Regions from separate parts of the Streptomyces sp. NPDC090499 genome, predicted to be linked through region 2. Evidence: riboswitches for the same ligand, from Rfam matches in the RefSeq annotation. Region 2 holds a riboswitch; the other holds the start of a gene.
What was found. Region 2 has a riboswitch for cyclic di-AMP ahead of ACIQVL_RS13665 (NlpC/P60 family protein). Riboswitches for the same ligand answer to the same signal wherever they lie in the genome.
Positions count from the first base shown of each region.

Region 1: linked by a shared signal. The riboswitch ahead of ACIQVL_RS34315 (transglycosylase family protein) and the one ahead of ACIQVL_RS13665 (NlpC/P60 family protein) in region 2 are both predicted to bind cyclic di-AMP.

Region 1 covers NZ_JBIVXP010000011.1:211,690-226,460, reverse strand. The annotation lists gene ACIQVL_RS34335 (exopolyphosphatase) at 129-1,070, opposite strand; gene ACIQVL_RS34330 (DUF501 domain-containing protein) at 1,245-1,769, opposite strand; gene ACIQVL_RS34325 (septum formation initiator family protein) at 1,799-2,275, opposite strand; gene eno (phosphopyruvate hydratase) at 2,384-3,670, opposite strand; gene ACIQVL_RS34315 (transglycosylase family protein) at 4,117-4,803, opposite strand; cyclic di-AMP (ydaO/yuaA leader) riboswitch at 4,808-4,981, opposite strand; gene ACIQVL_RS34310 (transglycosylase family protein) at 5,176-6,171, opposite strand; gene ACIQVL_RS34305 (cytochrome P450) at 6,349-7,605, opposite strand; gene ACIQVL_RS34300 (nucleoside triphosphate pyrophosphohydrolase) at 7,602-8,621, opposite strand; gene ACIQVL_RS34295 (SurA N-terminal domain-containing protein) at 8,737-9,384, opposite strand; partial or broken gene ACIQVL_RS34290 (glycoside hydrolase domain-containing protein) at 9,567-10,378, opposite strand; gene ACIQVL_RS34285 (protein kinase) at 10,467-11,954, opposite strand; gene ACIQVL_RS34280 (hypothetical protein) at 11,993-12,604, opposite strand; gene ACIQVL_RS34275 (N-6 DNA methylase) at 12,836-14,771, opposite strand, start outside.
Region 2 covers NZ_JBIVXP010000003.1:354,956-369,726, reverse strand. The annotation lists gene ACIQVL_RS13670 (tellurite resistance/C4-dicarboxylate transporter family protein) at 12-971, opposite strand; gene ACIQVL_RS13665 (NlpC/P60 family protein) at 1,206-2,378, opposite strand; cyclic di-AMP (ydaO/yuaA leader) riboswitch at 2,386-2,561, opposite strand; gene pcrA (DNA helicase PcrA) at 2,874-5,366, shown strand; gene ACIQVL_RS13655 (M23 family metallopeptidase) at 5,568-7,049, opposite strand; gene ACIQVL_RS13650 (esterase/lipase family protein) at 7,292-8,158, opposite strand; gene ACIQVL_RS13645 (cobalamin B12-binding domain-containing protein) at 8,485-8,901, shown strand; gene ACIQVL_RS13640 (DUF5691 domain-containing protein) at 9,053-10,645, opposite strand; gene ACIQVL_RS13635 (SWIM zinc finger family protein) at 10,827-12,182, opposite strand; gene ACIQVL_RS13630 (AAA family ATPase) at 12,315-13,433, shown strand; gene ACIQVL_RS13625 (DUF5682 family protein) at 13,430-14,771, shown strand, end outside.

The sequences.
Region 1 (14,771 bases), on a different contig from region 2:
AATTCCTTGTGAAGAACTTCACGAAGTTTTCCGCCAGGGTGTCGTGGCACGGCGTGTCACAGGCCGTTCGGGACGCTCACCCGTCGATTCGCATGCTCATCCGAGGATGGATCACGCCGACCTGTGGGTCAGGCGACGGACCAGGCGATGCCGTCCAGAATGTCGTGCTCGCTCACCACGACCTCCTCGGCACCCACCCGTTCCATGATCGACAGGAGGACGAGGGCGCCGGCGCCGATGACGTCGACGCGCCCGGGGTGCATGGAGGGGATCGCCGCCCGCTCGGCGTGCGTCGAGCGCAGCAGCCGCTCGGTGATCTCCCGGACCCGGGCGTAGGGGATGCGGGAGTGGTGGATGGCGGCGGAGTCGTACTCCTGCAGGTCCTGGTGGATGGCGGAGAGGGTCGTCACGGACCCGGCCAGACCGACGAGGGTCCGCGCCTCGCGCAGCGGTACGGTCTCCTCCGCGAGGTCGAGGGCGCGCTCGATGTCGGCCCGCATGGCGGCGGTCTCGGCCTCGGTGGGCGGGTCGCTGACGTGCCCCTCGTGCACGAGGTGCCGCTCGGTCATCCGCACGCACCCGACGTCCACGGACCGCGCGGCCCGCACGTGCTCCTCGCCGACCACGAACTCGGTCGACCCGCCGCCGATGTCCACGACGAGGAACGGCTTTGCGAGGTCCTCGCGCCCGGTCAGCTCCCTGGTCGCCCCCGTGAAGGAGAACTCGGCCTCCTGGTCGCCGCTGATCACCTCCGGCTCGACACCGAGGATGTCCAGCACACCGCGCACGAACTCGTCCCGGTTCTGGGCGTCCCGGGAGGCGGAGGTGGCCACGAACCGCAGCCGCTCCGCCCCGTACTCCTTGATGACCGCCGCGTACTCCCGGCAGGCCGCGAACGTCCGCTGCAGCGCCTCCGGCGCCAGCCGCCCGGTCCGGTCCACCCCCTGCCCGAGCCTCACGATCACCATCCGCCGGTCCAGATCGACGAGCTCCCCGGTCTCCGGGTCCGCGTCGGCGACGAGGAGGCGGATGGAGTTGGTACCGCAATCGATGGCGGCGACGCGGGTCATGGCGGTGGGTTCCTTGTCTGTTCGTGGCTTGTCGGCAGACCGAACCGAGCCGGGCGGCACCTGCTCGGCGGACCGAGTCGGGTGGTGGGTGGGCGAGGGCCCCGGGGGCCCGGGGGCCCGGGGGTCCGGGGGCCCGGGGGTCCGGGGGCCCCGGGACGGCGGCGTGTCCGGCGGTCAGTGCTCGGCCGAGGGCACCACGCACGTCCCCTTGGCCCACCACTCCGGCAGCATGGCGATCGCCTCGTCGCCGAGCGGGTTCACGCCGGGTCCGGCGGCCAGCGAGTGGGCCACCAGGACGTGGAGGCACTTCACGCGGTCCGGCATCCCGCCCGCGCTCGGGAAGCCCGTGAGCTCCTCGATCTCGTCGCGGCGCGCGATGTAGTCCTCGTGCGCGGCCCGGTACGCCGCCGCCAGCTCCGGGTCGCTCTCCAGCCGTGCCGTCATCTCCTTCATGACGCCGTTGGCCTCGAGGGTCCCGATCGCGGACGCGGCCTTCGGGCAGGTCAGGTAGTACAGCGTCGGGAAGGGCGTCCCGTCCGGCAGCCGCGGCGCGGTCTCCACGACGTCCGGCTGCCCGCACGGGCACCGGTGCGCGATCGCCCGCAGCCCGCGCGGCGGCCGGCCGAGCTGCTGCTTGAAGGCCTCGACGTCCGCGTCGGTCGGCTCGGTGCGCGGGGTGGAGGGCGGTGGCGTTTGCATGACTGTGTTCTGCGTGGCTTTCTGTCGGTTCACTGGTCGGACGCGTCGGACTTGTCGACGCCGTCCCAGACGTTCGCGTACCAGGGCCGGTCGGCCGCCCCGAGGTAGGCGTGCGCCTGCCTGGCGGCACCGGGGTCGATGACCACGAACCCGGTCTCCCCCGGCATCACGTAGTGCAGCCGCTCGCGGATCTGCTGCTCGGCGTACGCGTCGTCCTGCCACCGCGCCTTGAGGTCCCGCAGCTGCTCGACCCGCTGCCTGGCCTGCTCCTGCTGCCGTTCGAGGTCGGAGATCTCGGCGCCCTGGGAGACGTACTGCCGCATCGGATAGGCGAGCGCGACGACCATCGTGCACAGCACGATCGCGAGCAGCGCGGCGCGGCCGGTGAGCCGGGAGCGGCGGGCCTGGCGCCTGGTCTGGGAGCGGTAGACCCGGGCCGCCGTCTGCTCGCCGAGCAGCTTGAGCCTGGTCGCGGTGGAGAACCGGTCCCGGTCCTTCGCGGCCATGTCCCCGCCTCCCTGGTCGCCCTGATACGTGCGTACGTCCCCGGACACGGTACGGGACCGGGTACGGGGACGTACGTACGACTGGCTAAGCCTTACCCTCTAGCGGGCTCAGCCCTTGAAGCGCGGGAAGGCGCTGCGGCCCGCGTACACCGCCGCGTCGTCGAGGATCTCCTCGATGCGCAGCAGCTGGTTGTACTTGGCGACGCGCTCGGAGCGGGCCGGGGCGCCGGTCTTGATCTGGCCGCAGTTGGTGGCGACGGCGAGGTCGGCGATGGTGACGTCCTCGGTCTCGCCGGAGCGGTGCGACATCATGCACTTGAAGCCGTTGCGCTGGGCGAGCTCGACGGCGTCCAGGGTCTCGGTGAGCGAACCGATCTGGTTCACCTTCACCAGCAGGGCGTTGGCGGTGCCCTCCTCGATGCCGCGGGCGAGGCGCTCCGGGTTGGTGACGAACAGGTCGTCGCCGACGATCTGCACCTTGTCGCCGAGCTTGTCGGTGAGGACCTTCCAGCCGGCCCAGTCGTCCTCGAACAGCGGGTCCTCGATGGAGACCAGCGGGTAGGCGGCGACGAGCTCCTCGTAGTACTCGGTCATCTCGGCGGCCGAGCGGGACTTGCCCTCGAACTCGTACTTGCCGTCCTTGTAGAACTCGGACGCGGCGACGTCGAGCGCGAGCGCGATCTGCTCGCCGGGGACGTAACCGGCCTGCTTGATGGCCTCCAGGATGAGGTCGAGCGCGGCGCGGTTCGACTCCAGGTTCGGGGCGAAGCCGCCCTCGTCGCCGAGGCCGGTGGCCAGGCCCTTGCCCTTCAGGACCTTCTTCAGCGTGTGGTAGACCTCGGCACCCCAGCGCAGCGCCTCGGAGAAGGACTCCGCGCCGATCGGGGCGATCATGAACTCCTGGATGTCGACGTTGGAGTCCGCGTGCGAGCCGCCGTTGAGGATGTTCATCATCGGGACGGGCAGCAGGTGCGCGTTCGGGCCGCCGAGGTAGCGGAACAGCGGCAGGTCGGACGCCTCGGAGGCGGCGTGCGCGACGGCGAGGGAGACGCCGAGGATGGCGTTGGCGCCCAGCGAGCCCTTGTTGTCGGTGGCGTCCAGGTCGAACATGGCCTGGTCGATCAGGCGCTGCTCGGTGGCGTCGTAGCCGACCAGCTCCGGGCCGATCTGCTCGATGACGGCGAGGACGGCCTTCTCGACGCCCTTGCCCTGGTAGCGGTTGGGGTCGCCGTCACGGAGCTCGATGGCCTCGAAGGCACCGGTGGAGGCACCGGACGGGACGGCGGCACGACCCGTGCTGCCGTCGTCGAGGCCGACCTCGACCTCGACCGTGGGGTTGCCTCGGGAGTCCAGGATTTCCCGGGCTACGACGACGTCGATGGACGGCACGAGCATCTCCTTCTTGGGATGTGACGCTGGTTGTGCGGGGCGCACGCGGGCCTCGTCGGCCCTTGCTCAGCCTTGCGACTAGAGCCTAACCGTCCAAGGGCCGTCGGCCGGCACGACCGACCGGCCCGTGGACACACAGACGGTACTCATTGTTCACGTGCGGAACAAAGGGGGTCCCGATGAAGAACGGAAGAAGAGCGGGCCAAGAAGGGGACGGCGGGGCGGCGGGGCGGCGGGGCGGCGGGGCGGCGGGGCGGCGGCGGCGGCGGCGGCAAAGAGAAACCCCGCCCCGGTGCGTTCGGGGGAAAACGCACCGGGGCGGGGGTCCGTGGGGGACGGGGGTGACCCTCACGTGGTCTCCACTATGGGGACCACGGTTGTGGGGGAGCTGTGGTTCAGCTGGGCACCGCTTAGTACTTTCGGCGGCCGCCCCGCGGGCTGCGTCAGGTGCCCTACTTCAGGTGCAGCTGCTGGCCCGGGTAGATGAAGTCGGCGTCCTCGACGATGTCCTTGTTCAGCTTGAACAGCGCCTGCCAGCCGCCCTTGACCTTGTGCTTCTCGGCGATCGAGCTGAGGGTGTCGCCCTTGACGACCTTGTACTCGCCGTCGCCCTTCTTGACCTTCTTGCCGGTCGGGGTGGTGACGGTCTTCTTGGCGGCCGGACGCTCGGCGGAGCGGGAGGCGGCCTGGGTGTCGGTCGAGCGGGTGCTCGTGCCGGCGCTGCTGCTCGACGAGCTGGAACTGCTGGAGCTGCTGCCGGTGTAGGTGGCGCCGGACAGGCCCGTGCCGCAGACCGGCCAGGCACCCTTGCCCTGGGCGGCGAGGACCTTCTCGGCGATCGTGATCTGCTGCGCCTTGGTGGCCTGGTTGGCCTGCGCGGCGTACTGCGTACCGCCGTACGCGGCCCAGGTCGAGGCGGAGAACTGCAGACCGCCGTAGTAGCCGTTGCCGGTGTTGATGGCCCAGTTGCCGCCGGACTCGCACTGGGCGACCGTGTCCCACTCGGAGGCGGTGGCGGCGGAGGCGCTGCCGGCCGCCATCAGCGGGGCGGCGACGGCGACGCCGGTGACACCGGCGACGGCGATGGCGCGGACGGCCTTGGACGGACGGCGATGCTTGCCCTTGCCGGAGAACAGCATGGATCGATCCCCTCACCGACGCCTGCGAGGTGAGCTGTCGGGTTCGGGCCGGTTGAGTTGCCCGGCCGCACACCGCATGTCGGTGCGCGACTTCACCCCGAGCCGGATCGGCAGCCTCAACTACCGGTCCCGGCACTTACCTTGGGTCCCCCGCTCCTGCCTACGGCGCATGACGCGACGACTGTTCCCGGGCGGCCGCTGGCAGGACTCGGCGTTGCGACGGCCGGGGCTCGTGGTGACGAGCGGCCTTGACCGTAAACAGGCCATCAGGTGAATTTCAAAGATGATCAGGGCTTCTGAGACTCATCCCACACTTTCACCAAAACGGACATTCAACTCGAAGCGGGGCGTCAACTCCCGCCGCGTTTCGTCCTATTCGGTGCCGAGTTTCAGGGTCTGACCGGGGGTGATGGCATTCGGGTCGGTGCCGATGTCGGCCTTGTTCGCGTCGTAGAGCGCGCGCCATCCGCCGTCGAGGCCAAGGGAGTCGGCGATGGAGGCGAGGGTGTCGCCGTCGTGGACGGTATAGGTGCCGCCGCCGTCGGAGGCGTGCCGGCCGGAGGAGGTGGCGCTCTGACCCTTTGTCACGCTTTCGTCCGCCGAGCCACCGCGGTGCTTGCCGCCGCCGCTGACGGCCCCCGTGTCGACCAGGCTCCAGGACCCCCCGGTCTGCCATGAATTGTCCGAGTCATCGGCCCCGGAAGTGGCGGGACTCTCACTCGCCTTCGAGGTGCCGGAGCCGGAATCGGAGCCGGAGGATTCCGACTTGTCCGTCTTGCTGGATTTGCCGGAGGTGTCGGCCTTGGAGTCGCTGTCGGTGCTTGCGCCCGGGGAGGGGGTGGCGGAGTCGCTCCCGGAGTCCGCGGTGCCCGAAGAGGAGTCGGAACCGGAGGAGGACGAGTCGGACAGGCCGGAGGACGAGTCCGACGAGTCGGAGGAACCGGACGAATCATCCGAACCGCCGAGTCCCGTGTCGACGTTCACCGAGGCGTCGTCGGACGAGAGCCCAGCGATCAGCGCGCACGTCCGCCAGGGCTTGGTGCCCTGGTCGGCGAGTATCTTCTCGGCGACCGCGATCTGCTGCGAACGGCTCGCCTGGTCCGGCGTACTGGCGTACTCCAGGCCCCCGTACTTGCTCCAGTCGTCCAGGGACATCTGGAGGCCGCCGTAGTAGCCAGTGCCGTTGTCGGCGCTCCAGGAGCCGCCGCTCTCGCACTCGGCCACCTGGTCCCAGGTGGAGCCGTCGGCCGCGCTGGCGTTCACCGCGCCGAGGAGGGGGAGGGCAATGGCGGAGCCGGTCACCCCGGCCGCGACGAGGAGTGCCGGAGCCTGGCGGGGGCGACGGTGACGACCGTTCCCGGAGAGCATGCGGAAACCTTTCGAGCGACAGCGGTGACCGGCACGGCGGGTCCCGCAAGGGCGCCGTGCTGATGGGTGAACGTATCGGCAGACGATCACTTGTCACAAGTTAATGCCGCGCAGATCACGTGAAGATCACAGACTTGAACGCTGGTCATCTTTTGCCCGTAGGGGCAGGTGGAGGCTTCAGCGGCCGGTCGGCGTGAACTCCACCGGGAGCGTGCGCAGCCCGCGCATGATGAGCCCGCCGCGCCACCGCAACTCGCTCTCGTCCACCGCGAGTCGCAGGTCGGGAAGACGGGCGAGGAGGCCGGCGAGCGCGGTCTGGCCCTCCAGCCGGGCGAGCGGGGCGCCGAGGCAGTAGTGGATGCCGTGGCCGTAACCGAGGTGCTGGTTGTCCCGCCGGGCGAGGTCGAGGGTGTCCGGCTCCGCGAACCGCTCCGGGTCCCGGTCCGCCGCGGCCAGGACGACCAGGACCGGGTCGCCGGGCGCGATGTGCTGCCCGCCGAGCACGACCGGCTCGGTGGCGAACCGCCAGGTGGCCAGCTCCACCGGCCCGTCGTAGCGGAGCAGTTCCTCGACACCGGTCTCCAGCAGCCCGCGCTCGCCGGCGGCCAGGGACTCCTGCAGACGCACCCGCTGCCCGGGGTGGGTGAGCAGCGCGTACGTGCCGTTCCCGATCAGGTTGACGGTGGTCTCGAAGCCGGCGAACAGCAGGATGAACGCCATGGCCGCGGCCTCGTTCTCGGTGAGGTGCTCCCCGTGGTCCGAGGCCCGGATGAGCCCCGAGATGAGGTCCTCGCCGGGACCGGCCTCGGCGGGCAGCGCCTCCCGCTTCCGGTGGATCAGCTCGGCCAGATACCCCCGCATCTTCTTCACGGACCGCGCGACCCCGCCCCGCGGCCCGCCCCCGTGCCGGATCATCATTCCGGCCCAGTCCCGGAAGTCGTCCTGGTCCTCGGGCGGGACGCCGAGCAGGTCGCAGATGGCGTAGATGGGGAGCGGGAAGGCGAACTCGTGGATGAGGTCGGCCTCGCCCCGCTCCGCGAACCCGTCGATGAGCCGGTCGGTCAGCTCCCGCACCCGCGGCGCGAACTCGGCCACCCGGCGCGGGGTGAACGCCTTGCTCACCAGCCGCCGCAGCCGGGTGTGGTCCGGCGGGTCGATGTTCAGCAGATGCGTCATCAGCTCGGCCTTGCGCTCCCCGGGGATACCGGTCTTCCCCTTGGCGTGCGCGGGCTCGTCGTGGTGCGCCGGGTTCTTGGAGAGCCTCGGGTCGGCCAGTGCCTGCCTGGCATCCCCGTACCGCGTGACCAGCCAGGCCTCCACCCCGCTGGGCAGCCGGGTCCGCTGCACCGGCTCGTGCTCCCGCAGCCAGGCGTAGGCGGGGTAGGGGTCGGCGGCGAACTCCCAGGTGAACAGGTCGGGGGCGGAGGCGGTCACTTCGCCACTCCCTCCGCCGCGCGCACCGCGTCCCGGTAGGACCGGGCCGCCGCCCGCAGCGCGGCCTCCGGGTCGACGCCGTCGGCCTCCGCACGGGCCGCCAGGGCGAGCAGCTCGTACCCGATGCCCGGCGCCTGCGGCAGCGGCACGTCAAGACCGGCCGTGCGCACCCGCGAGGCCAGCTTCGCCGCCAGTGCGAGGCCCGGCTGCGCGAGGGGTATCCCGTCCGTCACCGACTCGCGCCGCTTCTCCACCGCCTTGGTCCGCAGCCAGTGCTCCTTGACCTCCTCCGGCGTCGACGCGGTCTCGTCGCCGAAGACGTGCGGGTGGCGGTGGATGAGCTTGGCGACGATGCCTCCCGCGACGTCGTCGACGGAGAAGGGGGCGTCCGGGTCCTCCTCCGCGATCCGCGCGTGGAAGACGACCTGGAGGAGCACGTCGCCCAGTTCCTCCCGGAGTTCGTCGCGGTCGCCCTCCTCGATCGCCTCGACGAGCTCGTAGGCCTCCTCGATGCCGTACTTCGCGAGGCCCTGGTGGGTCTGCCGGGACGACCAGGGGCACTCCGCGCGGATCCGGTCCATGACCTGGACGAGGTCGAGGAGGCGGGCGCCGGGCAGGTCGTAGGAGGCGGGGAGCAGCTCCAGCTCGGGCATCCGGACCCGGCCGGAGCCGGCCAGACGGGCCAGGCCGTCGGTGAGGGCGGACTCGCCCTCGCCCGTCGCCACGACCACCACGGTCCGGCCGCCGGCGCAGGCGTCGACCAGCTCCTCGGCGGTGGGGGCGGCCTCGTCCACGGCGGTCCCGGCCTCCCGCAGGTACGGCAGCTGCGGATGCGCGCCGTCCGCACACAGCACGCGGTCCGCCGTCCGCAGCGCCTGCCAGGCGGGCCAGGACAGCAGGCCGGGGGCGACCCGGTGGCTGGTGGTGAGCAGGACGACCCGGCCGACGTCGGCGACCGCAGGCACAGGCGCAGGAGAGGGGTCCGGGGTGGTGGGTTCGGGCCTGGTGGTGTTCACGCTCCGAACGTAACGCACCGCCGCCGCCCACCTCGCGGTTTGTCCACAGGGCGGGGGCGATCAAGTGATCGTATGACCGCAGCGGAGGCGACTACCCCGGAGACCCGGGCCTGCCCTACGCCGACACCTGCGTCCCGGCCGAGGTGACCTCCCGTACCCACGGCGTCTTGGCGTCCACCCGGCTGCTCTTCTGGACGTCCCAGGCGCCGTAGCGCGGGTTGAGGTCGACGTGGAGTTCCTTGGAGGCGCCGGCCAGGGCCTTCCAGAAGGCGGGCTGCGAGGTGTCGGTACCGAGGGCCTCGGCGAGCTTCTTGGCCTCCACCTGGAAGCGGAGGTTGTCGTCCAGCCGCTTGGGGGCGATGCCGTACTTCTGCAGCCATGCCGTCTGCAGCGCCGCGGAACCGCCGGCCTGCTGTTCGAGGCCGGAGCGCATCTGCTCGACCTCCGCACGGGTGACGTCGACACCCGCGTCCTGGGCGGCCCGGTGCAGCACCTTGTCGAGCACCATGTTGTACAGGGTGTCCCGGGTGAGGCTGCTGGTGGAGGCGAGGACCTGCTGGTACTGCGTCTCGTCCGGCACCGCGGCGCGCTGCGCCCGGCGCACCTCGTTCACGCGGTTCTCCAGCTGCGAGACGGTGATCCGCTGGCCGCCCACGACGGCCGCCGCGCCCGGGTGCGCGTCGCTGCCGCAGGCGGTCAGGAAGGGGGCCGCGGCGGCGATCGCGGCGGAGAGGAGGAGCGCGGTGCGACGGCGGCGGTGCAAGGGGGACCTCCCGAGGAGATTGTGCGACGGTGCACAAAGTCTTGCGGTGATCGATGGTAGGCAGTGGGCAGGCTCTGGCCAACCCATTCGACCAACGATTCACACGCACTTCCGGCACCGCCGCACCACCCTCCGGAAGGGTTTGCGGTACTGATCCCGTGCGGATCCCCTGCGGACCCGGCTCAGCCCGTGATCGCCACCGGGGCGTCCCACGCGTCGCGGTCCACGGTGATCGTGTAACCGCCGCGCGTCTCCTTGCTGTTCACCATGTACTGGTGGGCCCGGCTGTGCCCGGTGTACTGGGTCGAGCCGAACGGCCAGTCCGCGGTCGTGGTGTTCTGCTTGTCCCACAGCGCGTACCAGAGGTTGCCCGGCAGGTCCGTCTTGTCCGTGGCGTTCGCGATCGCCTTGGCGCTGGAGCTGGTGAAGCCGTAGTAGCCCGCGCGGTACGTCTTCGCGCGCAGTTCCTTGTCGAAGGCGCGGACGTACGTCAGCACGACGTGTTCATCGTGTCGTACGCCTCCATGTCGAGGTAGATCGGGCTGCCCGCCTTCATGCCGAGCGCGGCGGCCTTGGCCACGGCGTCGTCCGCCTCGGACTTGCCGACGGAGGCGGCGGTGGAGGCGCTGATCTTCACCGAGCCGCCGGATCCGCAGGACGGCTGGGCGCCGACGTAGAGCGGGATGAGCTTCCAGCCGACCGCGGAGACGGACTTGACCCAGGAGGCGGTGAGGTTGGGCTGGGCACAGCCGCGGTTCTTGCCGCCGATGTAGACGGCGGCGGCGCCGTAGAGGCCGCCGTGCCAGGCCTTCATCGCCGCGAGGGAGGGCGCTGCGCAGGTGTCGAACGCGCGGCCGGTGAACGTCTTCTGGGCGGGCCAGGCGGTGGCCGCCATCGAGGTCTGCGCGGCGATCCCGGCCCCGGCCACCACGGCGGCGCCCGCGACGCCCCAGGTGATGTATCTGCGCTTCTTCGACTGCCGATGGCTGGACATGCCGGAACCCCACCCCTGTGTCTCCACCTGCGCCACTGCTGTGCGACAGGTTGTACGAAAAGCAGGTGCAGTATGCACTGCGCGGGAACTAGCCGCGCATCTGCCCCAGCCAGTGCAGCGTCCGCCGTACCTCGCCCGCCAGGGGATGGCCGGGCCCGTGCAGCCGTTCCACGTCGAACAGCAGCCGGGTGAGCGTGTCGTGGGCGGCCGGCCGGTCGCCGAGCGCGAGCAGCAGGTGCCCGATCCGGCGGCGCACCTCGTGCGCGAGCTGCGGGTCGCCGGCCACGTACTGGTTCTCGTAGTAGGGCAGCAGCGCCCGGTACTCCGCGAGCGCCGCCGCCGGTTCGCCGAGCTGTTCCAGGCACTGGGCGGTCTCGTAGCGGAAGCGCAGCACCTGCGGGTCGGCCTGGCCCGCCTCGGCGGCGCGTTCGTCGGCGAGCCGGCGCAGTTCGGGCAGCGCGCGCCGGTACTGCCCGTCGTCCATCAGCGTGGCCGCGTACTGCTTGCGCAGCGTGCGTACGACCGTGGAGCGCTCGCCGTGCTGGTCGGCGGCGACGGGCAGGATCGCGCCCAGGATGTCGACGGCCTGGGTGATGCGCCCCTCCCCGAGCAGTCGCTTGACCTCGTCGACGGCGGCGGCGACGTCCGGCTTGTCCGGTACGGCGGCCACGGGGGCGGCGGGCTGCGGCGCGGGGGTCCGCGCCCGGTCCGGCCAGGGGGCGTGCGGGCGCAGGAAGGGGCGTGTGGGGTCCAGTGGCGACCCGGACGGCGTGCCGCGCGCCGGCAGGAGCGACGCCAGATCCTCGTAGACCTCCTGCGCGGACGCCGGGCGGTGCTGCGGGTCCTTGGCGAGCAGGCGCAGCACGAGGCTCTCCAGCGGCTCCGGGACCTCGGGGCGGGTCCGGCGTACCGGCACCGGCGGCTCGTACAGGTGCCGGTGCAGCACGCCGAGCGCCGTGGAACCCGCGAACGGCACCTCGCCGCTGAGCAGTTCGTGCAGCAGCACGCCGAGCGCGTACAGGTCGGTGTACGGGCCGACCGCGCCGCCCATCGCCTGCTCGGGCGCCATGTAGGCGGGCGAGCCGATCGGGGAGCCGGTGTGGGTGAGACGGGTGGTGTCCGTGTCCATGACGGAGGCGACGCCCAGGTCGAGGACGGTGACCGTGCCGTCCTGCTTCACCATCACGTTGCGCGGCTTGAGGTCGCGGTGGACGATCGGCACCGCGTGCACGGCGCTCAGCACGGCGCACAGCTGCGCGGCCACCGCCACCGCCCACTGCCACGGGTACGGGTCGTGCTCGGCCAGGTGGTCGGAGAGGTCGGCGCCGTCCACGTACTGCATGACGAGGAAGAGCTCCTCGCCCTCGCTGCCCGCGTCGTGCACGGTGACCAGGCCGGGGTGGTCGACCTGCGCGGTGACCCGGCACTCCCGCAGGAACCGCCGGCGCAGCTCCTCCGCCTCCGCGCCCGCCACCTTGTCGGGGCGCAGCAGCTTCACCGCCACCCGCCGGTCGAGCCGCTGGTCGTAGGCCGTCCACACCTGGCCCATGCCGCCCTGTCCGATGAGCGTGGACAGCTCGTAGCGGCCGGCGACGACCCGTCCTGCCGCCACGGTCACCGTCCGCCTTCGTGGTCGCCCTCGCGGTGCCCGTCGTGCTTGCGCAGGTAGTCACTGAGCTCGTCGAGTTCGGCGCGCACCTGCTCGATCCGGGCGGGCGCCGGGCGCTGGGGCGGCGCGGGTATCGGTGGCTGCGGGAGCGGCGGCCGGGGCATCGGCGGAACGGAGTGCGCGGGCGGGGCCGGGGTGTGCGGGGGCATCGTCCCCGTGGTGTACGGCGAGGCGGGCGGCGCGTAGGCGTACCGCTGCGCCGTGTAGGCCTCGCGCTGCCGCTGGAAGTGGCGTACGTCGGCCGCCAGGTAGTAGACGACGGCGCCCAGGAGCGTGCCGAACAGCAGGGTGATCCCCAGGTAGCCGCCGGTGGTGTGCACGTCGTCACCGGGTTCGCTGCCCAGCAGCACGATGCTGAGGACGTCGGCCGCCACCGCCGTCACCAGTACGCCGACGTCGACCGGCCTGCGGGTCACGACGGCCAGCCGCAGCAGCATCGCCCACGCCAGGAAGCCGGCGCTGAACACCCCGAGCGCCACGAACACCACACGCAGCAGGACCAGTACCGCGTCGTGCGGCGGCCGCCGCACCGGCTGCGCATGGCCCTGGCCTTGCATGGTCGCTCCTGTGTGCCTGGTGCCTGGAAAAGGGCGTACGTGCCCGTCCGGCGCCGTCCGCCCGCGGACGACACCGGTCGTGCGATGGTCGGATCGAGCATATGGCCCGGCGCGGACAACCGGTTCGGGTTGTACCGAACCGTTGTCGGACCGACTGCCGGCCGATCCCGGCGGGGTCCGGACGGGGTCCAGGCGGGGTCCCGCCGAGTCCCGGCGAGTCCCGTTCGGCGGTCAGCCGGGTGCGACGGTCCCGTCGGTGAGGCCGTCGTACATCCCGCGCACGAGGTGCTCCCCGAGCCGGCTCGCGTGGCGCAGCGCCCGCTCGAACTCGTCGAGTGCGCGGAACCGCGCGCCGTAGCGCCGCTGTTCCTCCAGGGGCAGCCGGGGCAGCTGCAGCCGACGCACGTCCAGCCGGGTCGCCGTGGAGGCGTAGCTGCTCGCCTGCCGGTTGTTGGCGGTGCCGCGCAGGAAGCCGGCGAGGAACCACGGGTCGAGGGCCGTGCGGTCGGGACGCAGCAGCACCAGGTTGCGCCCCAGGGCGGCGCCCGCCGTCGCGTCGTCGATCACGCGCGCCACCGAGCCGCCGCCGAGGACCGGTACGACGACGTCGCCCGGCTCGGTCAGCACGGCCTCCTCGTCGCTCTGGGGAAGCGTGCCCGAGGGAGCCGTCGCGGCGAGGACGTCGTGGTCGGTGAGCACGGGCACGCGCGCGTGGCCGCCGTTGCCTCCGGTACGCAGCACCAGCGCACCCCCGCGGGCGAGTTCGCCGACGGTGGTGAGCGGCCACCGCGCGGGCGGCGCCTGGTCGGCGGGCGGCGGGGTGAGGTCGACGGTCAGGCGCAGGGTCGCGCCGAGCCGTTCGCGGACCGCCGTGAGCTCCTCCGCGCCGTCGGCCGCGGCGGCCGGGGGCAGGTGGCGGGCGGGCGCGAGGTCCACGTCGTCGTCGAGGAGCTCGATGACCGGCACCGAACGGGCCAGCCCCGGCCGTTCCACCGGCTCCCCGTCGCGCTCGAAGGCACGCCAGGCGTCCAGGACGGCGTCCCGCACCGCCGCCAGGTCGGGGCCGCCCCGCCCGTCCCCGGTGAACCTCCCGGTGTCCATGAGCAGTACCTCGGGCGTGGCCGGCGTCCGGTCCGGCCGGCGCAGCACCCACAGGTGCAGGGGGATGCTGTGCGGCGCCGCCGCCCCGGCCGGCAGTGCGACGAGCGCCCGCAGCGCGCCCCGGCGCAGCAGGTCGGCTCGGATCCGGCGTCCGGAACGGCGGGACGCGACGGCCGGCGGCATCAGCAGGACCGCGGTGCCGCCGTCGGCGAGCCGGGCCAGGGCGTGCTGCACCCAGGCCAGTTCGGACTCGGTGCGCGCGGGGAAGCCGTACTCCCAGCGCGCGTCGTACGCCAGCTCGTCGTGGCCCCAGTTGCGCTCGTTGAACGGCGGATGGCACAGCACCGCGTCCGCGCGCAGCTCCGGGAAGGCGTCGGCGCGCAGGGTGTCGCCGGCGGCGCCGTGCACGCCGGCCCGGGAGTGCAGGGCGAGCCGCAGCGCGGTGAGCGCGGCGAGGTCGGGGGCGCTGTCCTGGGCGTACAGCTCCTGGTCGGGGCGGACGCCGACGGCCCGCAGCAGGGCGCCGGTTCCGCAGGCCGGGTCCAGCACGGAGCGGGCGGGGCCGGCCAGGTCGGCCATGAGACCGGCGAGTTCGGACGGGGTGAGCGTGTACTGGCGCGGGTTGGCGTCCAGGTGCCGCCCCAGCAGGAACTCGAAGGCCTGCCGGGCCCCGGCCTCGGCGGCCAGCTCGGCCGCGCCGCGCAGGAGGGGGGCGGAGGGGAGCAGCTGGGGGCCGGTGGGGGTGCGGACGGCGGGGGTGGCGGCGGCGATGGCGGCGGAGGGAGCGGAGGTGGCAGCGGACGCGGCGGAGGCAGCGGCGGGGTGTGCCGTGTTCACACCTTTCGTACCGCCGGACCTGTTCACACCTCCTGTGGCGCCTGGCCTGTTCACACCCCATGCGGCGCCTGGCGTGTTCACAGCTTCGGAGGCGTCCGCGTCCCGGCCGCTGTGAACCGCCCGCTCACCCGCTCCGCCGAGACGCGCGGTCAGCACCTCGTCCAGCGCGGCCGGCAGCAGCGCGGCCAGCCGCTCGTCCGAGCCGGCGCTCGCGTGCAGCCAGACGGTG
Region 2 (14,771 bases):
CCCCGGCACCCTCAGCGGGCCTTCGTGAGTGCGGCACGGGCGCTCGCCGCCGCACCGGCCGCCACCGCCAGCCAGGCCGCCACCGTCACCCACACCAGCACCCGCCCCGGCCACCTCAGCCAGGCGCCGCCGACGGCGGCCGCGACCGACAGCGTCGCCGTCGCCGTCATCCCCATGGGGAACACCGTCGCCCAGCGGCGCACGTCGTAACGGAGCCGGGGCCGTGCCACCTCCGCGGCCAGCAGGACGACGTACCAGGCCAGGTCCAGGACCAGCAGCGCCACCGTCACCGTGCGCAGGACGCCCCGGTCGTCGTCGTTCCAGAGGTACAGCCGCGCACTGTCGGCGGCCAGCAGTCCCGCCCCGGCCAGCGCCGAGATCGCGAGCGCGCCGCCCGCCACCCACTGGTCACCGGGCCCCCGGGTGATCTGCCGCCACTCGAACCGGGGCACCGCGAGCCCGTACATCGCCAGCCCCAGCCAGAACAGGACCAGCGAGAGGTGCGCGAGCCATGCCGTGGTCAGGGCCGCCGCCAGCGTCGCGCCCAGCACGGCTGGCCCCTGCGTGGCCACGCAGGCCAGGAACACCGCGCCGGGCATCCTCGGCCTCCAGTGCCGTACGACGAGGACCAGCAGCGGTGGCCACAGCACCGCCGACAGCGCCAGCAGGGCCTCGGCGAGGGTCTGCCACCCGAGCGCCGAGAACCGTGTCCCCAGCACCGCCGTCGCCGCCACCGCGGTGAGCGCGCCCGGCGTTCGCGCCTGTTCCGCCCACTGCCGGCGATCGCGCACCAGCCGTACGACGAAGTCCGCGGCCAGCGCCACCCACATCGCGCCGGCCACCGCCAGCGCCACCCTGGACACGGTCTCCGCGCCGACCAGGTGCAGCCCCACCGACATGATGCCGGTGGCCATCACGGCGGCCCCGGCCGCGGGCGGACGCTGCGCCCACCAGGCGCGGAGAGGTGACATGCCGGATATGTCCCTGATGCTAGGGAGAGCCGGCCGCGGTGCGGGCGGGGCACGCGCGCGTGCGGCCCGAAAACCGCGCCGGACGCGCGAACGTACGGTCGCGGCGGACAGGAGTGCCAGGGGGCTTCGGCAGGAGGCCGGGGTTGCGTGACGGCGGGCGGGCGCCGTGGTGTGTGCGGGCCGGCGGAGGGAAGCGGGTGGGGGCGCCCGAGAGGTGACGGGCGCCCCGCGGGGTCAGGCCGGGCGCACCACGCTGTGGATGATCGACTCGCCGCCGTAGTAGATCGACTCCTCGCGGACGTAGGCGCCGGGCTTGGGGGCGTGGATCATCATGCCGTTGCCGATGTAGATGCCGACGTGGCTGACGTCGTCGTAGAAGAAGACCAGGTCGCCGGGCTCGGCGTCGGCCAGGGAGACGGTGGTGCCGGCGTTCACCTGGTCGTAGGTGGTGCGGGGCAGGGAGACGCCCGCGGCCTTCCAGGCGGCCTGGGAGAGCCCGGAGCAGTCGTAGGAGCCGGGGCCGGTGGCGCCCCAGACGTACGGCTTGCCGATCTGTGCGCGGGCGAAGGCGATCGCCTTGGCTGCCTTCGTGGCGTAGGCGGAGTCCGAGCCGGAGCCGGAACTGGAGCCGGAAGAGGAGCCCGAGCCGGAAGAGGAGCCGCTCGACGCAGAGGACGACGACGCCGCCTGTTCGGCCGCCGCGGCCTGCTGCTTCGCCAGCTCCGCCGCCTTGCGGTCCGCCGCCTCCTGCTGCTGCTTCTCGATCGCCGCCAGCCGGGCCTTCTCCGCGGCCGTCAGCTGGGACAGCAGCTCCCGCGCGGAGGCCAGCTTCGTCTGCACGGTGGTCTTGGCGGTCTTGAGGTCGTCCTGCGTCTCGGTGAGCGTCTCGAGGCTCTGGGAGGCCTCCTGCCGCTTCTTCATGGTCGCGGACTGCTCGGTGACGTAGTCGTCGACCGCGCCCTTCTGGCGCGAGGTCAGGCGGCTCATCAACTGGTCCTGGTCGAAGTAGTCCTGGGGACTGTCCGCGAGCAGGAAGGTCGCCGTGTCGGGGACGCTCGCCCCGGTCCGGTACTGGGCCGCCGCGAACGAACCCAGTTCCTCACGCGCCTTGTTGAGCCGGTCGGTGCGCCGGGCGACGTCGTCGAGCAGGGTGTCGACCTGCTTGCGCTGCTTGCCGGTCCGCTCCTTGGCCGCGTTGTACTTCTCGGTCGCCGACTCCGCCTGCCGGTACAGGGAGTCGACCTTCTTCTCGACCTCCTCCAGGCTCGGCTTGCCGTCGTCGGAGGGCGCGGCCTCGGCCGTCTGGGAGAACAGGGCCATGGACGTGAGGGCGGCGGTGGCCAGGGCGGGGGTGCGTATGCCTGCCGCGCGTGTTCCTGACGGCCGGGACTTGCGGTGCGACGCCAACGGGGGCGACTCCTTCCAATGTTCCGCCTACCGAGTTAGCTGTCGGGTTCGGGCGGGTGGTTCGGAAGGGTTGCCCTACGGTCCGTTCCCCCGGTGGGGAGTCGGGACCGATTCACCCCAAGGTCGGTGTGGGTCCCCGGCTCCGGGTGCGCGGCGGCACTCCGGACTCGGCGGAGGCCGTGCGGCCCGGCGATGTTCGCCGGTGGGGGTCGTACGGCCTGCCCGGCACGCTAGCCAACTCGTGTGGTCCCTGTGAAGTTTGATGTGCGATATGCCCGATACATTTTCGTGACCTTGGCGTTGCGGCGTATCTGGGTGGGGCGATTCGGAACGTTATGGGCGACTTGCCTGGTGGTGTCGGAAGGTTCGAGGTGAGTGTTCGCGGCTGCGGGACGCGCGTCGACCTGCCGTGACGGAGTGGATCTGTTCGGTCACCGGGGCGAGTTTTCGGGGCGGCGGCCGGTTGTCGGTGGGGCGCCCTAGACTCGGAGAGCGATGAGCAGCCTCTTTGACGACAGCTTCCTGGCGAGCCTCCAGGCCCCCCGCGGCCATGACGAGGAACCTCCGCCGCCGCCCGAGGACGAGCACGCTCCGGAGCCGGTTCCGGACGATCTGTTCGGCGGGAAGTTCGACGTGCCCCCGGACCGGGACACCTACTACCGCGACGGCGCAGCCCGCCCGGCCCTGGACACGGCCGCGCTCCTGGAGGGGCTGAACGACAACCAGCGGGCAGCCGTCGTGCACGCCGGCTCACCGCTGCTCATCGTGGCCGGCGCCGGTTCCGGCAAGACGCGTGTGCTCACCCACCGCATCGCCCATCTGCTCGGCGCACGCCAGGTGCACCCGGGCCAGATCCTCGCGATCACCTTCACCAACAAGGCCGCGGGCGAGATGAAGGAGCGCGTCGAGCACCTCGTCGGCCCGCGGGCGAACGCGATGTGGGTGATGACCTTCCACAGCGCCTGCGTGCGGATCCTGCGCCGGGAGAGCAAGAAGCTCGGCTTCACCTCCTCCTTCTCGATCTACGACGCCGCCGACTCCAAGCGCCTGATGGCCCTGGTCTGCCGCGACCTGGACCTCGACCCCAAGCGGTTCCCGCCGAAGTCGTTCAGCGCCCAGGTGAGCAACCTCAAGAACGAGCTGGTCGACGAGGAGGACTTCGCCGCCCGCGCCAGCGACGGCTTCGAGAAGACCCTCGCCCAGGCCTACGCCCTCTACCAGTCGCGGCTGCGCGAGGCGAACGCCCTCGACTTCGACGACCTGATCATGACGACGGTCAACCTGCTGCGCGCCTTCCCGGACGTCGCCGAGCACTACCGCCGCCGCTTCCGGCACGTCCTGGTCGACGAGTACCAGGACACCAACCACGCCCAGTACGCCCTCGTGCGCGAACTGGTCGGCACCGGTGTCCGCGCCGACGGCACCGACACCCCGCCCGGCGAGCACGACCTGCCCCCCGCCGAACTCTGCGTCGTGGGTGACGCCGACCAGTCGATCTACGCCTTCCGGGGCGCCACGATCCGCAACATCCTCCAGTTCGAGGAGGACTACCCGAACGCGACGACGATCCTCCTGGAGCAGAACTACCGCTCCACGCAGACGATCCTCTCCGCCGCCAACGCGGTCATCGAGCGCAACGAGTCCCGCCGCCCGAAGAACCTGTGGACCAATGCGGGCGCGGGCGCGCAGATCACCGGCTACGTCGCCGACACCGAGCACGACGAGGCGCAGTTCGTCGCCGAGGAGATAGACCGTCTGACGGACGCGGGCGAGGCGAAGGCGGGCGATGTCGCCGTCTTCTACCGCACCAACGCGCAGTCCCGTGTCTTCGAGGAGATCTTCATCCGGGTCGGCCTGCCCTACAAGGTGGTCGGCGGCGTCCGCTTCTACGAGCGCAAGGAGGTCCGGGACGTCCTGGCGTACCTGCGGGTGCTGGCCAACCCGGAGGACTCCGTGCCGCTCCGGCGCATCCTCAACGTCCCCAAGCGCGGCATCGGCGACCGCGCGGAGGCGATGATCGACGCCCTCGCCCAGCGCGAGAAGATCAGCTTCCCGCAGGCGCTCAAGCGGGTCGACGAGGCGTACGGCATGGCCGCGCGGTCGACGAACGCGGTCAAGCGGTTCAACACGCTGATGGAGGACCTCCGCACGGTCGTGGAGTCCGGCGCCGGACCCGCCACAGTCCTGGAGGCGATCTACGAACGCACCGGATACCTCGCCGAGTTGCAGAACTCCACGGACCCGCAGGACGAGACCCGCATCGAGAACCTCCAGGAACTCGCCTCCGTGGCCCTGGAGTTCGAGCAGGAGTCCGGCGAGGGCGAGCAGACCGGCGGCCTCGCCGACTTCCTGGAGCGGGTGGCCCTGGTCGCCGACTCCGACCAGATCCCCGACGACGACGAGAACGGCGACGGCGTCATCACCCTGATGACCCTGCACACCGCCAAGGGCCTCGAATTCCCGGTGGTGTTCCTGACCGGCATGGAGGACGGCGTCTTCCCGCACATGCGCGCCCTCGGCCAGACCAAGGAGCTGGAGGAGGAACGGCGGCTCGCCTACGTCGGCATCACGCGTGCGCGGGAGCGGCTGTACCTCACGCGGTCGGCGATGCGCAGCGCCTGGGGCCAGCCGTCGTACAACCCGCCCTCGCGCTTCCTGGAGGAGATTCCCGGCGCGTATCTGGAGTGGAAGCGGACCGGGGCGATGGCGCCGGTCTCCTCCGGGCCCGCCGCGGGCGTGGCGGCCTCGCTCTCCTCGACCCGCTCGCGCTCCTCGGCGTCGGGCGCGTCCGGCTTCGCCACCCGGCGGACCTCGGAGAAGCCGGTGGTGTCGCTGGCGGTCGGCGACCGCGTCACCCACGACCAGTTCGGGCTCGGCACAGTCGTCGCGGTGAAGGGCACGGGCGGCAACGCGGAGGCGACGATCGACTTCGGCGACGACAAGCCGAAGCGGCTGCTGCTGCGGTACGCGCCGGTGGAGAAGCTCTAGCTGTTCTGTCCATAGAGGTTGGTGACGGACGGCACGGCTAGGTGGTCTTGAACGAGTGAGGGCCTTCCGGCTTCGGTGTGGATTGCGACATCTCCACCGAGTACCGAGAAGGCCCTCTTGCCCCACCGTAGTGCACCTCTGACCGAGACCGGCCGTCTGCGCCTGGCCCGCCGCGGCGGGGCCCCACGCCTGCCGGCCGGATCAGGTCGGGTCGAGCCCGTGGCTGCGCAGCCACGGCAGCGGGTCTATGGCGGCGCCGCCGGCCGGCCGCACCTCGAAGTGCAGGTGCGGTCCTGTCGAGTTCCCGGAGTTCCCGGAGTACGCGATCGGGTCGCCGGCCTTCACCGTCGTACCGGCGGCGACGCGGTACGACGAGAGGTGGCAGTACCACGTCTCCGTGCCGTCCTTCGCCGTCACGATCATCATGTTGCCGTAGGCGCTGTTCCACTTGGTGGAGACGACGCCGTCGGTCGCGGCCATCACCGTGGTGCCGTAGGAGACGGGGAAGTCGATGCCCGTGTGGACGGACATCCAGTTGACACCGGCCTGGCCGAAATAGGCGCTGAGCCCTCTCTGCGTGACCGGAAGCGCGTACTTGGGGCGCAGCCGCTCCTTGCGGGCCGCCTCCGCCGCCGCCTTCTTCTTCTCGGTCTCCTGCTGGGTCTTGAGGTCGATGCGCTCCTGCGTCCGGCTGGCCCGGTCGGCGAAGTCGTCGGCGCCCGCCGAGAGCGTCCTCAGCTGGGCGTCCAGCTTGCTGTTGGCGGCGGACGGCTTCACCGACTGCGCGTCGGAGGCCGAGGCCGTGGTGTCCTTGCCGTCGTCGGTCAGGCTGTTGACGGAGGCGGCCGCGATCCCGGCGACCCCCATCACGCACACGGAGGGCACCGCGACGGTCAGCAGCGCGGACCGCTTGGGAGGCGTACGGCGACGGGAACGCGCCCCCGCGCGGGAGCCGGCGCGAGTCGCCGGCGGCGCGGCCGGGGTGACCTCTTCCTGGTCCTCCAGCAGTGGCGTTACTGCAGGCAGTTCGCCGGTCGCGGTCAACTCCGCGCCGTCCGAAGAGTCCGCCGCGGACTCCGCGAACCCGTCGTGCCCGCCGTACTCCGCGTACTGGCCGTGCTCCACTTGCTCCCCGAAGTCCCCGTACGGCTCGTGCTGCTGCGCGTGCTCGGACTCGTGCTCGGGGGCGTGCGCCGGGGTGCCGTCGGAGTTCCACTGCGTGGCGTCGTACACGCCGGTGTCGAACGCCTGGGTGCCCCACTCCCACTGCTGGGTCGCACCGGCCATGCCCGACTGCTCGGGCTGCAGCCAGGCGTTCGCGTCCCACTGGCCGCTGGCGTCGGGGGCCGTCCCCTGTGCCGGGACGGTCCACGCGGTGCTGTCGTAGGCACCGGAGTCGTAGGCGGCATGGTGCTGGGCCGCGTACGGGTCGTAGTTCGGTGTCTGGCCGCCGGCGGTCTGCCACTGCGTGGCGTCGTAGGCACCGGTGGCCTGGCCCTCGCCGGGGAGGCTGCCGAAGAGCGGGTCGCTGTGGAACGCGGTACCGGTCGCGGTGTGGTCGCTGTACGTGGTGAAGTCGCCGTACTGGGCTTCCTGGGTGCCGTACGACGCGTAGTGCGCCGGGTCGGCGTCGGAAGCCGGGGCCGGGGTGGTCATGGTCCCCGACGGGTGACGGTCGTTCACCAACTTCTCTTTCGCCTCGACAACAGGGGCTGCCAGAGCAGTGCGGCGACTGTACCCGGCGGTATGCGGGCGCGACAATCTTCAACAGGTTTCGCTGTTTCGGGAAACGGGCATTCGGCCGTGTTTCGGGGGACGGCGGGCGCGGGTTTGGCTTTGTGTTCGATGATTGTTCGAGGCGAGTGGGGGTCCCCGGAGGTCTCCGGGGACCCCGCCAGCTCCCGAACGGGCGCTCCGGCGCGCCCTCAGGCCACCGTCAGACCGCCGGCGATCCGCTCCTCCGGGTGCGTTTCGTCGAGGGCCTGTCGTATACCGGTCGCGACCGCCGGATGGACGGGCAGGGCGAGGTGGCCGATGCCGGTCACCCGCACGTTCGTCGTCAGGAGGTCCGGGTGGTCGACGCGGGCCGTCTCCACCGGCTCCATCAGTGAGTCGAGGTCGCTCCAGAAACTCACGAACCGGGTACGGCAGCCCGGCGCGGGCCGGGCCAGCTCCTCGATGACCGCCGAGCCGGGGCGCATCTGCCGCACGATCGGGTGCGCGTCCGCCAGCGGCGCCACCCGGGTGCCGGAATGCGGGGTGCCGAGCGTCACCAGCGTGCGGACGCGCAGGTCACCGCCGAGGCGCTGGACGTAGTAGCGCGCTATCAGCCCGCCGAGGCTGTGCCCGACGATGTCGACCCGGCCGCTGCCGGTGCGCTCGCAGATCTCCTCGATGTGCCGGCCGAGCAGCTCGGCGGCGGTGCGGATGTCGCAGGTCAGCGGCGAGTAGTTGAGTGACTCGACGCGCTGGCCGCCGTGCTGGGCGAGGGTGCGGCGCAGCAGGACGAAGACCGAGCGGTTGTCGATGAAGCCGTGCAGCAGCACGACCGGCGGAGCCGCCCGGACCGGCAGCCGGGCCGTTCCGTCGGGCTCCGCGGGCGGCGCGGGCGGTACCGCCGGGCGGCGCTCCGGGGTGAGGCCGGTCGGGTAGAGCAGCAGATGCCCGGCCAGGATCGCGGCCTCCAGGGCGGTCGACTTCAGGAGGGCCAGCGAGAGGCCGGCGAGTCTGCTGGGCAGGAAGCGGCGGCAGAACGGGAGAAAGGGCTCCAGCAGTACCTCGGTGACCTTCATCGGCCGACCTCCTGTCGGCACGCCGAGGACAGCTCCGTCCCCCGTGTGCCCTCATGGGGATGCCGGGGCGGAGGCTGCGGGGGTGGCGGGGTGCGACGACGTGCCGCGTCGCGCGCTCCTGCCGTCCCCGCGGACCACGCTGCGGCTCCCTGACGTGTCCCGCTGTGTGTGATTTCCCCCTCTGTAACCTCCGCGAAACTGCCGGTTGCGGGATGCTGGAGATAACGTTCGTTCACTTGAGGTGGGTGGCGGAACGCGCCGAATGTGCGGTACTTCTCGGTACGCATGGATGTTGGCGTGTTCGTTTCGTGGTCATGGAGGCAGTGATGGGTGTGGCAGCCGGTCCGATCCGTGTGGTGGTGGCCAAACCGGGGCTCGACGGCCACGACCGCGGGGCCAAGGTCATCGCGCGGGCGCTGCGCGACGGGGGCATGGAGGTCATCTACACCGGGCTCCACCAGACGCCGGAGCAGATCGTCGACACGGCCATCCAGGAGGACGCCGACGCCATCGGCCTCTCCATCCTCTCCGGCGCCCACAACACCCTGTTCGCCGCGGTCATCGACCTCCTCAAGGAGCGTGACGCCGAGGACATCCTCGTCTTCGGCGGCGGCATCATCCCCGAGGACGACATCGCCCCCCTCAAGGAGAAGGGCGTCGCGGCGATCTTCACGCCGGGGGCGACGACGTCGTCGATCGTGGAGTGGGTCCGGGAGAACGTGCGGCAGCCGACCGAGGCGTAGGCCGCGTCCGCGGGGGGCTGACTTCGGCGTGCGGGTCGTGGGCCGGCCGCGCGCCGGTGGGGACCGGCCGCGCAGTTCCTCCCCCAGCCTTCGGCCGGGTTCGGTCGGGGGTGCCCCCGGCGCCCCTGGCGGGCCGCCATCGCTCGCCTTTCTACGAGGCGCGCTCGTCGAGTTCCGAGAGCATCGCCGCCCGCAGCCTCAGTGTCGTCACCAGGCGCTGGAACGCCTCTGCCCAGTAGCCGCCGGCTCCCGGTGAGGCGTCCTCACGGTCGTCCGGTATCGCGAGGAGGGCGTCCAGGCGGCCGGCTTCCGCGGGGTCCAGGCAGCGCTCGGCAAGCCCCATCACCCCGCTGAAGCTCCACGGGTAACTTCCCGCGTCCCGCGCGATGTTGAGGGCGTCCACCACGGACCCGCCGAGTGGCGCGGACCAGGGCACGGCGCACACACCGAGCAGCTGGAACGCCTCCGACAGGCCGTGTGCCGCGATGAAGCCGGCCACCCAGCCGGCCCGCTCCCCGCCCGCCAGCGTGCCCAGCAGCTTGGCCCGCTCGGCCAGGGACACCGCGCCCGGACCACCCGCTTCCGGTGCCCCCGGCACCCCGAGCAGCGCTCGTGCCCATGCGGCGTCCCGCTGCCGTACGGCGGCCCGGCACCAGGCCGCGTGCAGCTCGCCCTGCCAGCCGTCCGCCACCGTCAGCGCCACGATCTCCTGAGGCGTCCGGCCGCCGAGCCGGGCCGGCCAGGTGGAGAGCGGGGCCGCCTCCACCAACTGTCCCAGCCACCAGGAGCGTTCGCCGCGTCCGGTCGGCGGTCTGGCCACGACGCCGTCGCGCTCCATGCCCGGGTCGCACTCCGGCGGTGCCTCCACCGCGATCACCGGACCGTCCCCGGTGTGATCGACCGCCACGCACGCCCCGGCCCGCACCGCCATCCGCCCGGCGAGCGCCGAGCCGGGCAGCGCGGACAGCAGCTCGGCCGCCGTCGTCCGCACGTTGCGGCTGCGGTCCGACAGCGCCTGCTCCAGGAACGGCTCGTCCCCGGCGGCCAGTCCGGTGCGCAGCGAGTCGAGGAACATCAGCCGGTCCTCGGCCCGCTCCGTCGCCCAGGTCCCGGCCAGCAGCTCGCGCGCCGCCTCGGGCCCTCGGGCCCGCAGCGCGGCCAGCAGCGCGACCCGCTCGGCGAACAGCCCCTCCTGCCACAACTGCCGTATCCCGTCGGTGTCCTCGGGGTCAGGCAGGGTCGCGCCCCCGCCCGGGGCCGCGCGCAGGGCGAACCGCCAGTCCTGGTTGAGCCGGGCCAGCCACAGGGCGCGCGGTCCCGCGAAGGCCAGCGCGGCGGGCCGCAGGTCGGTACGGCCCCGGGCCGCGTCCAGCAGCGCGGGCAGCGTCTGCGGGGGCGCGGCGAACCCGCGCGCGTTGGCCGCCGCGAGCCACTGCGGCAGCAGCTCCATCAGGTCGGGCGAGGTGCCCCGGCGGCCGCCGGTCGCGGTGCCGGGGCGGTCGGACAGCAGCATCGCCAGTCTGCGTGCCGCGGCGGCCGGCAGCGCGGGGCGCGGGTCCCCGGGGGCCGGTTCGGGGCGGCGCGCGGCCGGTGCCGGACGCAGCCCGGCCCGCCGTCGTACGGTCGCCACGGCCGCCTCGTCCAGCAGGGCCACCGGGGCCTCGCGCCGCGGCCCGCCGGTCGCGGGCGGCCGCCGGTCCGTGCCCAGCAGGGCCGCGGTGACGAGATCCTCCCAAGCGGTCACGGGGTTCCCCTTCCACGAGATCCAGGAGTTCCGAGAGATGCAGGAGTTCCGAGAGATGCAGGAGTTCCGAGAGTTCTGTGCGTTCCGAGAGTTCTAAGTGCTCTGTGTGTTCCGAGGGTTCTGTGAGTTCTGTGAGCCGGTGCCGGTGCCGGTGCCGGTGCGGGAGCGGGTGTCGGCCGGGTCAGCACAGCGGTACCGCCTCGCCGGTCTCCTGCGGCCAGGCCGTCAGTGGGGTGAAGCCGCGGTGACCGCACTCGCCGAAGACCGTGACCGGGGCGCCGCCCGAGAGCGCGACCAGCCGCCACAGCCCCGGACCGGAACGGGCGCCCGGCGTCAGGGGCAGCGCCGACTCGCCCTCGGCGTCCGCCAGTTGCCAGGAGTCGCCGTCCGGGACCGGCACGACCCGGTCGAGTGTCACCGGCACCGATTCCAGCCACGGGTCCTCGCGCAGTGCCTCCCCGTACCGGGCCGCCGCCTGTGCCGTCGGTACGCCCGGCGGCCGCGCCGAGGAGGGCGCGGGTGCGGCGAACCGCTCGCCCAGCGCCGCCCGGTGCTGCCCCGAGCCCGGATAGGCGGACAGCTCCGCGTCCAGGGCGAGCCCGACAGGCAGCGCCGGCTCGGGAGCACGGCCTGCCGCACCGTAGGAGAGGAGCAGCGCCGTACGGCCCGAATCGGTGCCGTGCAGCCAGATCCGGCGGGTCGTCAGCTTGGCGTCCGCCGTGTCGTACTGGGCGAGGACCAGCCAGCGGTCGCGCACCGGCGTACCGTCCGCCGGGGCGGGCAGGCCGATGCGGGAGCGGACCGTGGCCGCGAGGCCCGCCGGGAGCCGGTCGCGGCGCAGCCAGCCCTGGTCGAGGAGGTGCAGCAGCGCGCATTCCTCGAGGAGCCGCACCGGCCAGCCCGGACCGGAGCCCGGTATCGCCCCCAACTCCCGCACCCGCGCCGCCAGTCCGGGAGCCTGGGCGTCGACCATGCGGGCCGCCGTCTCCTCCCACAGCCCGTACCCCGCCTGCTCGGCCGCGGCCAGGCCGCCGCGCAGCAGGTCGGACAGCCGCTGCTCAAGCTCCGTGGCGCCCGCCGTGACCCGCTCGGCCCGCTGCTCCGCCCGGCGCCGGGCCGCCTCGGGATCAGCGGCGGCCGCGGAACTCCCGCCGCCCGTCGGCCGTTTCCCCTCCGCGCGCTCGCGTCTGCCCGCGATCCACTGCTCGGCCCAGTCCGGCGGCTGCTGCGCCGCAGGCACCGAGTCGTCCCCGCCCGCCCAGAGCAGGAGCAGTCCGAGGGCGTGCTTGCAGGGGAACTTCCGGCTCGGGCAGCTGCACCTGTAGGCGGGCCCCGCCGGGTCGGCGACGTCCACGATCGTCTGGTACGGCTTGCTGCCGCTGCCCTTGCACAGTCCCCATACCGTCCCCTCCTCGCCACTGCCGGCTCCGGACCACGGCCCCGCCGCTCCGAGCCTGCTTCCCGCTTTGCGTGACGCGGCGTCAGGCGCCAAGGCCAGCACCTGGTCCGCACTCCAGCGCACCCCCTGCTGAGTCATGCCATCGAAGGTAGATCCCGCCACTGACAATCGCCCCGGCGAGCGCGTTTGTGCAGGTCAGGGCGATTGTCAGTGGCGTGGTGCACGGTGGACACCAGATCCGAACCGGCCGAGCTGGAGGGGGCCTCAGCCATGACTGTGTCCGTGGAACCGACCGACCCGACGACCGTCGAGAGCGCGCTGCGACCGCACGCCGAGCACGCCTTCGCCGCCGAACTCGCGGCACTGGCCGCACAGGACGACCGGCCGCGCCCGGCCCGCTGGAAGCTGTCGCCGTGGGCGGTGGCCACCTACCTGCTGGGCGGCACCCTGCCGGACGGCACGGTGATCACACCGAAGTACGTCGGCCCGCGCCGCATCGTCGAGGTCGCCGTCACCACCCTCGCCACCGACCGCGCCCTGCTCCTGCTCGGCGTGCCCGGTACCGCCAAGACCTGGGTCTCCGAGCACTTGGCCGCCGCCGTCAGCGGCGACTCGACCCTCCTGGTGCAGGGCACGGCCGGCACCCCGGAGGAGGCGATCCGCTACGGCTGGAACTACGCGCAGCTGCTCGCCCACGGCCCCAGCCGGGACGCCCTCGTGCCCAGCCCCGTCATGCGGGCCATGGCGGAGGGCATGACGGCCCGGGTCGAGGAGCTCACCCGGATCCCCGCCGACGTGCAGGACACGCTGATCACGATCCTGTCCGAGAAGACCCTGCCCATCCCCGAACTGGGCCAGGAGGTGCAGGCGGTCCGCGGCTTCAACCTGATCGCCACCGCCAACGACCGTGACCGGGGGGTCAACGAGCTCTCCAGCGCCCTGCGCCGCCGCTTCAACACCGTGGTGCTGCCCCTGCCGGAGAGCCCGGAGGCCGAGGTCGACATCGTCGCGCGCCGCGTCGACCAGCTCGGCCGCTCCCTGGACCTGCCGGCCGTGCCCGACGGCATCGAGGAGATCCGCCGCGTCGTCACCGTCTTCCGCGAGCTGCGCGACGGCGTCACCGCCGACGGCCGCACCAGGATCAAGTCGCCGAGCGGCACGCTCTCCACGGCCGAGGCGATCTCGGTCGTCACCGGAGGCCTCGCCCTGGCGGCCCACTTCGGGGACGGCGTGCTGCGGGCCGGTGACGTCGCCGCCGGCATCCTCGGGGCCGTCGTCCGCGACCCGGCCGCCGACCGGGTCGTCTGGCAGGAGTACCTGGAGACGGTCGTCCGCGAGCGGGACGGCTGGAAGGACTTCTACCGCGCCTGCCGCGAGGTGAGCGCGTGAGCGACGACACCGCGTGGCGGCGGTCGCCCGGCCCCGGGCCGCTGCTGCTGGGGGTACGGCACCACGGGCCCGGCTCCGCGCGGGCGGTGCGGGCCGCGCTGGACGCCGCCCGGCCACGAGCGGTGCTGATCGAGGGGCCGCCCGAGGCCGACGCGCTGATCCCGCTGGCCGCCGACCCGGAGATGCGGCCACCGGTCGCGCTCCTCGCGCACGCCGTGGACGAGCCCGGCCGCTCGGCGTTCTGGCCGCTGGCCGACTTCAGCCCCGAGTGGGTGGCGCTCCGCTGGGCTTTGGAGCACGGGGTCCCGGCCCGCTTCATCGACCTGCCGGCCACGCACACGCTGGCCTGGGAGCGGCCGGAGGACCCGGGCGAACCGGACGAAGGGTCCGAGGGATCCGAGGGGTCCGAGGGATCCGGCGGCGGGCCGCACCAGGTCCGCGTCGACCCCCTCGCCGCGCTCGCCGAGGCCGCCGGTTACGACGACCCCGAGCGCTGGTGGGAGGACGTCGTCGAGCACCGGGGCGGGGCCGGGGAGCGGGACGTGTTCGCGCCGTTCGCCGCGGTGGCGGAGGCCATGGGGGCGCTGCGGGAGACGTACGGGGCGGGCGGTCGCGACCGGGACCCCGTGCGGGAGGCCCACATGCGGCTCCGACTGCGCGCCGCTCAGCGGGAGTTCGGGGAGCAGGTCGCGGTGGTGTGCGGGGCGTGGCACGTGCCGGCGCTGCGCGCGAAGACCACCGTCGGTGCCGACCGGGAGTTGCTGAAGGGGCTGCCCAAGGTCAAGACGGATCTGACCTGGGTGCCGTGGACGAACCGCCGGCTGGCCCGGACGAGCGGCTACGGCGCGGGCATCGACTCGCCGGGCTGGTACGGGCACCTGTTCCGCGCCCCGGACCGGCCGGTGGAGCGGTGGCTCACCAAGGTGGCCGGGCTGCTCCGCGAGGAGGACCGGATCGTCTCCTCGGCCCATGTCATCGAGGCGGTGCGGCTGGCCGAGACGCTCGCGGTGATGCGCGGCCGCCCGCTGCCCGGCCTCGGCGAGACCACCGACGCGGTGCGGGCGGTGCTCTGCGAGGGCTCGGACGTCCCGCTGGCGCTGGTGCACGACCGGCTGGTGGTCGGGGACGTGCTGGGGGAGGTCCCGGAGGCGGCGCCCGCGGTGCCGCTGCAGCGGGACCTGGCCCGGGAGCAGCGCCGGCTCAGGCTGAAGCCGGAGGCGCTGGAGCGGGAGCTGGAGCTCGACCTGCGCAAGGAGACCGACGCCGGGCGCAGCCGGCTGCTGCACCGGCTGCGGCTGCTCGGCGTCGGGTGGGGGGAGCCGGTGCGGTCGCGGGGGA